2 regions of the Variovorax sp. F042 genome follow, and region 1 is predicted to be linked to the other one. Evidence: riboswitches for the same ligand, from Rfam matches in the RefSeq annotation. Region 1 holds a riboswitch; the other holds the start of a gene.
The links. Region 1 has a riboswitch for glycine ahead of gcvT (glycine cleavage system aminomethyltransferase GcvT). Riboswitches for the same ligand answer to the same signal wherever they lie in the genome.
Positions count from the first base shown of each region.

Region 2: it holds a riboswitch for glycine, as region 1 does, so the genes downstream of both, ACZYSP_RS30440 (D-amino acid dehydrogenase) here and gcvT (glycine cleavage system aminomethyltransferase GcvT) in region 1, are expected to answer to the same signal.

Region 1 is NZ_JBVASX010000001.1:1,180,930-1,185,117, reverse strand. Features, by position in the region: gene gcvH (glycine cleavage system protein GcvH) at 1-202, opposite strand, end outside; gene gcvT (glycine cleavage system aminomethyltransferase GcvT) at 262-1,434, opposite strand; glycine riboswitch at 1,480-1,592, opposite strand; glycine riboswitch at 1,605-1,695, opposite strand; gene ACZYSP_RS05705 (hypothetical protein) at 1,729-2,289, opposite strand; gene ACZYSP_RS05700 (L,D-transpeptidase Cds6 family protein) at 2,388-2,852, opposite strand; gene ACZYSP_RS05695 (TRAP transporter large permease) at 2,959-4,188, opposite strand, start outside.
Region 2 is NZ_JBVASX010000015.1:86,911-91,098, forward strand. Features, by position in the region: gene ACZYSP_RS30435 (FIST signal transduction protein) at 8-1,288, shown strand; gene ACZYSP_RS30440 (D-amino acid dehydrogenase) at 1,295-2,596, opposite strand; glycine riboswitch at 2,689-2,805, opposite strand; glycine riboswitch at 2,809-2,909, opposite strand; gene rfbB (dTDP-glucose 4,6-dehydratase) at 3,026-4,099, shown strand; gene rfbD (dTDP-4-dehydrorhamnose reductase) at 4,096-4,188, shown strand, end outside.

The DNA.
Region 1 (4,188 bases):
CGGGCATGAACACGTCGGCCGCGGCCTTGACCGATTCGACGACGCCGGCAACTTCGCCTTGCGCAAAGGTCTTGCCGACTTCGGGCAGGTCGACGAACACCACGTCGCCCAGCGCGTCCTGCGCATGCACGGTGATGCCGACGGTGGCTGCGTCGCCTTCGGCCGACACCCATTCGTGGTCCTTGGTGTACTTGATGCTCATGGAAAAACTCCTCGTGGAAAAAATGAATCGGGGTGCAGAGCCTAGCCTGTCGACCAGGCTCAGCCGCGGTAGTAGCGGGTGGGCACGAAAGGCATCGTCGAGACTTCCATCGGCACCGGCTTGCCGCGCACGATGGCCTGCACGCGCGTGCCCGGCTCGGCGAAGGCGGTGGCCACGTAGCCCATGGCGATGCAGCGGTCGGCCGTCGGGCCGAGCAGGCCGCTGGTGACGATGCCGATGTCATGGCCTTCGAAAGATTGCAGCACCGTGCCGTCGCGCACCGGAATGCGTTCGAGGGCGACGAGGCCCACGCGCTTGCGCTTCAGCGTGTCGTGGTCGGTGTGGCCGGCAGCGCCTGCGGCAGCTACGGCAAGCTGCGCGAGGATCTTTGCCGCGCCTGGAAAGCCGCCTTCGCGCGCGCCGCCCGTGCGGCGCACCTTCTGCATCGCCCAGTTGAGCGAGGCCTCGACAGGCGTGGTGGTGGTGTCGATGTCGTTGCCGTAGAGGCAAAGCCCGGCTTCGAGCCGCAGCGAATTGCGCGCGCCCAGGCCGATGGGCTTGACCTCGGGCTGGGCCAGCAGCAGGCGGGCCAGCGCCTCGGCGTCCTTGGCGGCCACCGAGATCTCGAATCCGTCTTCGCCGGTGTAGCCGCTGCGGGTGACGAAGGCGGCAATGCCGCCGATCTGCACCGCGCCGCCCGTCATGAACACGAAGCGCTCGATGCCGGGCGACAGCCGCGCCAGCGTGGCCGCGGCCTGCGGGCCCTGCAGCGCGAGCAGGGCGTGGTCGGGCAGGGGCTGCACTTGGCAGCGGCTGCCGATCTTCTGCTGGATGTGGGCGATGTCGGCCACCTTGCAGGCGCCGTTGACGATCACGAAGATCGAGCCGTTGCCTTCATTGAAGAACATCAGGTCGTCGAGGATGCCGCCTTCGTCGTTCAGCAGCAGGCCGTAGCGCTGCTTGCCGGCGGGCAGGTCGACCACGTCGACGGGCATCAGGGTTTCGAAAGCCGCCGCCGCATCGGGCCCGACGAGGCGCAGCTGGCCCATATGGGAGATGTCGAACAGGCCGGCCGCGTCGCGCGTGTGCTTGTGCTCGGCCATCAGGCCGGCGGGGTACTGCACCGGCATCGAATAGCCGGCAAAGGGCACCATGCGGGCACCGAGCTCCACGTGGAGGTCGTACAGCGGCGTCTTGAGAAGTTCGGTAGCGGGGGCGGAAGAAGCAGCCACGGGGCACTCCAAAGGGGCAGACGAAATCCATGACGCAAGCCATGGGCCACCCCTGCTGTCCGCTTTACCTGAGAGATTCGCCCCACGATCGGGGTTTGCTCCTTCGGTGGGCCGATGGGCAGTTTTCACTGCAACGGCCTCTCTCCAGCAAGGAAACGCCGGTGTTCACCGGCGCCTTGTCAGTCCTTTTGCCTGAGCGTTCGGGAAACCCCTGCGCCTTCGGCGGCCCCGGCACGCGGGGCTCTCTCCTGACCCTGGCGAGTGTAGTGGATCGCGCGGGGCCGGGGTTCGGCGTCAGTGGATGATTTCGGCCGGCGGCAGCAGCTTGTCGATGCGCTCGCGCAGCGATTCGGCCCGCTCCACCCCGGCGGTTTTCTCGATCTCGGTGAGCATCAGCGCGGCGATGGTCAGCATCGCCTCGCGGTCGCGGGCCTCGCGCAGGGCGTCGCGCATCTGCAGCGCGAATTTCGGGTCGCGCCGCACGAACATGCGCTCGCAGATGTCGAACAGGAACATGCGCGTGGTGGCCAGCGAGCGCTTGCCGTCGAAGGTGTCGGCCGAGGTGGTGGCGACCTGGATCGGCTCGGCGGCGGCGATAGGCGCGGGCCGGGCGGGGGCTGCTACCGGTGCGGGCGCCGGTGCCGCAGCAGCAGCCTGCGGGGCCTGCAGGTAACCCCGCTGCACCAGCGCCTGGATCGCCTGTTCGGCTTCAACCCGGTTGGAGAACAGCGGACTGAAGTCGGTCAGCGAGCGCCGGCCATCGGCCATCAGCAGCAGGGCGCGCTCACGCTGGCTGAGCGTGCGCTGTCCGCCCTGGAGTTCGTCGCGCGCCTTGTCGGTCTTGGTGGGAAACATGGCAGCCACAGCTTTCGGGAATCGAGGGCTGCAGCATCGTTGCAAGTGGTGACATCTTCATGAACCGTTTGCCTTACAGGGGCAATCGCGGCTGGCCTTCAGCCCGCGCTTTCCTTGCGTATGAGCCACTGGTTGCCCACGCGCTGCAATTCCAGCGTCTTGCGGCTCTTCTCGCGCAGCTTGTCGGCGCTGTAGGTCTGTTGAAAGCTCGCGCTGGCCGCCTGCCCCTGGACGCTGATGACCAGGCTGTCGATGCTCACGCTGATGGTCGTCTTGTCGGTAATGCGCGCGCGGCGGTCCGCCTCCCAGGCCTTGCGGTCCTGGCCTCGCGGCGGCGTGAAGTCGGGTGCATAGGCGGCCAGGTAGCGCACCACGTCCCGGGCTGACCAGGCCGCGGCCCAGGCGCGCACGGCGGCTTCGACTTCGCGGATGCTGGAGGCGGGATCGGCCGGCGCTGCTGCCGATACGGGGGCTGGTGCCGCGGCGGGCGTTGCGGGCGGGGCGCCGAAGGCAGCCGGAGCCAGCAAGGCGCCGCCCAGCAGGCAGCTCAGGAATCGATTCATGGCGCAGTCCCCTCCTTGTCGGTTGTTGGCCCTTGGCCCGTCGCCCGATTCTGGCAGTGAACATCCGCCGATTCACCGGGCCGATCAGGCCCCGGAGCCCGGGCCGCTACTTGAACCCGAGCACGTGCGGCAGCCACGTGCTCAGCGCGGGCACGAAGGTCAGGATGACCAGCACCGCCCCATGGGCCCAAAGGAACGGCACCAGCTCCTTCACCAGCGCCGACATCGGCACCTTCGACACGTTGCAGGTCACGAACAGCAGCCCGCCCACCGGCGGCGTGATCATGCCCAGCGTGAGGTTGAAGATCACGATCATCGCGAAGTGCACCGGGTCCACACCCAGCTTGATGGCCACCGGCGCAAGGATCGGCGCCAGCACCATCACACCCGGCAGCGGCTCGATGAAGATGCCGAACAGCAGCAGGAACACGTTGACGATGATCAGGAACATCCACGGCGAGAGGTTCATGCTGATGAGCCATTCGGCCATCTGCTGCGGAATGCCCTCGATGGTCAGCACCCACGCGAACGAGGCCGACAGCCCGATGATGATCAGCACCGAAGCCGACAGCAGGGCAGAGCGCGAGAGGATGTCGGGCAGCATCTTCCACTCGAGCGTGCGGTAGACGAACTTGCCGCACACCAGCGCATAGAACACCGCCACCACCGAGGCCTCGGTCGGCGTGAACCAGCCGGCGCGCATGCCGCCCAGGATCACCACCGGCAGCAGGATCGCAGGAATCGCCTTCCAGGTCGTGACCAGGATCTCGCGCAGCGGAGGCGTTTGCCCATCGCCCTTGTAGTTGCGCTTTTTCGAGACGTAGAAGTTCACGACGCACATCGCCACCGCGATCAGGATGCCCGGCATGATGCCGGCCGCGAACAGCGTGCCGACCGATACGCTCTCGTCCTGCAGCGCGTAGATGATCATGATGATCGAGGGCGGAATGATCGGCCCGACGATGGCGGTCGAGGCCGTGAGCGCCGCCGCGTACGAGCGGTCGTAGCCGGCCTTGTCCATCATCTTGATGAGCATCGACCCCGGCCCCGCCGCGTCGGCCAGCGCCGAGCCCGAGATGCCCGAAAAGAAGGTCAGCGACACCACGTTGGTGTAGCCCAGCCCGCCGCGTCGGTGGCCCACGAACTGGCCTGCGAAGCGCAGCAGCACCTCGGTGAGCGAGCCGCCGCTCATGAGTTCGGCCGCAAGAATGAAGAAGGGCACCGCCATCAGCGGAAAGCTGTCGATGCCGGTGAAGGTTTCCTTCAGCAGCACCATCAGCGGGTAGTTCTCCGCGAGGATCAGCGTGGTAACGGTGGAAAGGCCCAGCGCAAAGGC
Region 2 (4,188 bases), on a different contig from region 1:
ACGCATCATGAAGTTGTTTCCCTCCGGTCACGCCACCCATCCGCAATGGCGCATGGCGGCCGGCCTCGTGCTGGCCCAGTTGCGCGCACAGATGGCCCTGCCCGACTACGCCTCGTCGCCGACGCTGGGGCTGCTCTACATCACCGACCACTATGCAAGCGAGGCGCAGGACATCCTCGACCACCTGAGCGCCGAGCTGCCCGAAGTGACCGACTGGTCGGGCACCGTCGGCATCGGCGTGTCGGCCAACAACGCCGAGTACTTCGATGAACCCGGCATGAGCCTGATGCTTTGCGCCTTGCCGAGCGACCAGTACCGCGTGTTCTCGGGCGTGGCGCCGCTGGGCAATTCCGAAATGAGCGGCTTCGAGGCGCACACGGCACTGGTGCACGCCGACCCGGCAACGCCCGACCTGGCCGAGCTGATCGCCGAGATGGCGGGGCGCACCGACACGGGTTATCTGTTCGGCGGGCTGTCTTCGGGGCGCGGCAGCGCGCTGCAATTCGCAGTCGGCGGCAACGGCAACATCCGCGGGCACGGGGCGGCGGGTGGGGTGTTCTCGGGCGGCCTGTCGGGCGTGGTGTTCGGCGAAGGCGTACGGCTGGTGTCGCGCGTCACGCAGGGCTGCCAGCCGCTGCGCTCGGGGGCAGTGCGCGAACGCGAGATCACCGAGGCCGACGGCAATCTGCTGCTGAAGCTCGACGGCGAGCCGGCGCTCGACGTGCTGCTGGCCGATCTGCAGGTGTCGCTCGAACGGCCGCAGGAGGCCATCGACGCCGTGCGCAACACGCTGGTCGGCCTGGCCGATGCCGGTAGCGACGGCATCCGCCGCACCGGCGACCTGGGCGCCGACGTGCTGGTGCGCCACATCATCGGGCTGGACCCGACGCGGCGCGGCATCGCCATTGCCGATGTGGCCGAGGCCGGCATGCGGCTGACCTTCTGCCGCCGCAACGCGCAGGCCGCGCGGGCCGACCTGATGCGCATCTGCGCGGAAATCCGCGAGGAACTGGAGCCCGAAGAGCAGACGCTCGCCACCGCGCGCGCCGTGGCGGCGGGCGAAGCCGAGGCGGCGCCGCATCCGGCACGGCGCATCGCAGGGGCGGTGTACGTGAGCTGCTCGGGGCGCGGCGGGCCGCATTTCGGCGCACCGGGCGCTGAGTTGCAGATCGTGCGGCACGCGCTGGGCGACGTGCCGCTGGTCGGGTTCTTCGCTGCGGGCGAGATTGCCCGGCATCACCTGTATGGCTATACCGGGGTGCTGACGGTGTTTACGGCCAACGACTGAACGCGATCAGGCCGGCTGCAGCGCGCGCGGCGCGGGCGCAGGCATGCCGGTGAACGCGAAATCCACCTCCGGCGCCAGCCCGCTCACGATCCGCGCGATCGACTTGCCCGAGCCGCAGGCATGCGTCCAGCCGAGCGTGCCGTGGCCCGTGTTGAGGAACAGGTTCGGAAGCCTGGTCTTGCCGATCAGCGGCACGTTGCTCGGCGTGGCGGGGCGCAGACCGGTCCAGAACTGGGCCTGCGTGGTGTCGCCAGCGCCGGGGAAGAGCTCTTCGACGCGGCGCACGATGGCTTCGCAGCGCACGCGGTTCAGGTCGCGGTCATAGCCGTTGAGCTCGGCCGTGCCGGCGATGCGCAGGCGGTCGCCCGACTCCGAGGTGTAGCGCGAAAACACGAGCTTGAATTCGTCATCCGTCAGCGAGACCTGGTGGGCCTTCGACGCGTCCTTGACGGGCAGCGTCACCGAATAGCCTTTGGCCGGGTAGATCGGCAGGCGAATGCCCAGCGGGGCGGCATACAGCGGGCTCAATGAACCCATCGCCAGCACGAAGGCGTCGCCGCGGATGCGCTGGAAGCGGCCTTCGCTGTCGGTGGCTTCGACGTGATCGATGCTGCCGCCGGCTTCGCGCAGCGCGGTCACGGTGTGGCTCATCAGGAACTTGACGCCCGCCGCGGTGGCCAGGCCCACCAGTTCGCGCGCGAAGCGGTTGGCGTCGCCGGACTCGTCCTCGGCCGTGTAGGTGGCGCCGGCCAGCTTCGGGCGGATGTGGGCGAGGGCGGGCTCGATCTTCACGGCTTCGTCGGCCGAGATGACCTGGCGCTCGCAGCCCAGGGCGCGCATCTGCTCGGCGGGCGCGAGGGCGCCGTCGAACTCTTTTTGCGTCGTGTAGAAGTGCAGGATGCCCTGCGTGCGCTGGTCGTAGTTCAGGCCGGTGTCGCGGCGCAACTGTTGCAACATCGAGCGGCTGTATGTTCCGAGACGCACGATCTGCTCGATGTTGTGGCGGGTGCGCGCCGGCGTGCATTCGCGCAGGAACTGGAGGCCCCAGAGCCACTGGCGCATGTCGGCGCGGATGCGGAAGAGCAGCGGGGCGTCTTCCTTGCCCAGCCACTGCAGCACCTTGAGCGGCGCGCTGGGGTTGGCCCAGGGCTCGGCGTGGCTGACGGAAATCTGCCCGCCGTTGGCGAAGCTGGTTTCAGCGGCTGGGGTGGCTTGCCGGTCGATCACGGTCACTTCGTGGCCGAGTTGCTGGAGGTAGTAAGCCGAGGTCACGCCGAGCAGGCCGGCGCCAAGAACGATCACGCGCATTTCAAATACCTTTGAGGTTGCAGCGCTTGAACGACGGGTGTGGTGTGCTATTGAATAAATAGCAAAGCAACCGGACGACCGTAGTCCAAGTTGCCGCTCCCCCTGTCCTCGGTACCTGAGAGATTCGCCCGCTGCGCCCGCAGAGGGTTTGCTCCTTCGGTGCATCACGACCACGTTGGGCGGTGTGATGGCTCTCCAGACGGCGTTTCAGTTGGTGCAGTACAGGTCCCTTGTTCGGACCGACCTGAGCGTTTATGGGAGTTTGCGCCTTCGGTAGGGCCACCGGGGTGGCCCGCTCTCCTGCAGTGGGGCGATTGTAGGCGGGGCTTGCGCGGGCGCCAACCTTTGATTTCTCTCCTCTGGCCGAATGGGATAATCGCCTGTTGATTTGCCGCAAGGCGATCGTTCCATATATCAGCAGGGGACTTCATGATCCTGGTTACCGGCGGCGCTGGCTTCATCGGCGCCAATTTCGTACTCGACTGGATCGCCAACGGCGACGAGCCGGTCGTGAACCTCGACAAGCTGACCTACGCAGGCAATCTCGAGACCCTCGCGTCGCTCAAGGGCAACCCGAAACACATCTTCGTGCAGGGCGACATCGGCGACAGTGCTTTGGTCGATCGCCTGCTGGCCGAGCACAAGCCGCGCGCCGTGGTCAACTTCGCCGCCGAATCGCACGTGGACCGCTCCATCCACGGCCCCGAAGACTTCGTGCAGACCAACGTGCTGGGCACCTTCCGCCTGCTCGAATCCGTGCGCGGCCACTGGAGCGCGCTGCCAGCCGAGCAGAAGACGGCCTTCCGCTTCCTGCACGTGTCCACCGACGAGGTCTACGGCTCGCTGTCGAAGACCGACCCCGCCTTCACCGAAGAGAACAAGTACGAGCCCAACAGCCCGTATTCAGCCAGCAAGGCCGCCAGCGACCACCTCGTGCGTGCCTGGCACCACACCTACGGCCTGCCGGTGCTGACCACCAACTGCTCCAACAACTACGGCCCCTTCCACTTCCCGGAGAAGCTCATCCCGCTGATGATCGTCAACGCGCTGGCCGGCAAGAACCTGCCCGTGTACGGCGACGGCATGCAGGTGCGCGACTGGCTCTACGTGAAGGACCACTGCAGCGCCATCCGCCGCGTGCTCGAAGCCGGCAAGCTGGGCGAGACCTACAACGTGGGCGGCTGGAACGAGAAGCCCAACATCGAGATCGTCAACACCGTGTGTGCGCTGCTCGACGAGCTGCGCCCCAGGGCCGACGGCAAGCCCTACAAGGAACAGATCACCTACGTCACCGATCGCCCCGGCCACGACCGTCGCTACGCCATCGATGCGCGCAAGCTCGAGGCCGAGCTCGGCTGGAAGCCCGCCGAGACCTTCGACACCGGCATCCGCAAGACCGTCGAGTGGTATCTGGCCAATGGCGAGTGGGTGCGCAACGTGCAAAGCGGCGCGTATCGCGAGTGGGTCGAGAAGCAATACGACACGACGAAGGCTGCGGCATGAAGTTGCTGCTGCTGGGCAAGGGCGGACAGGTCGGCTGGGAGCTGCAGCGCAGCCTGGCGCCCCTGGGTGAACTGGTCGCGCTCGACTTC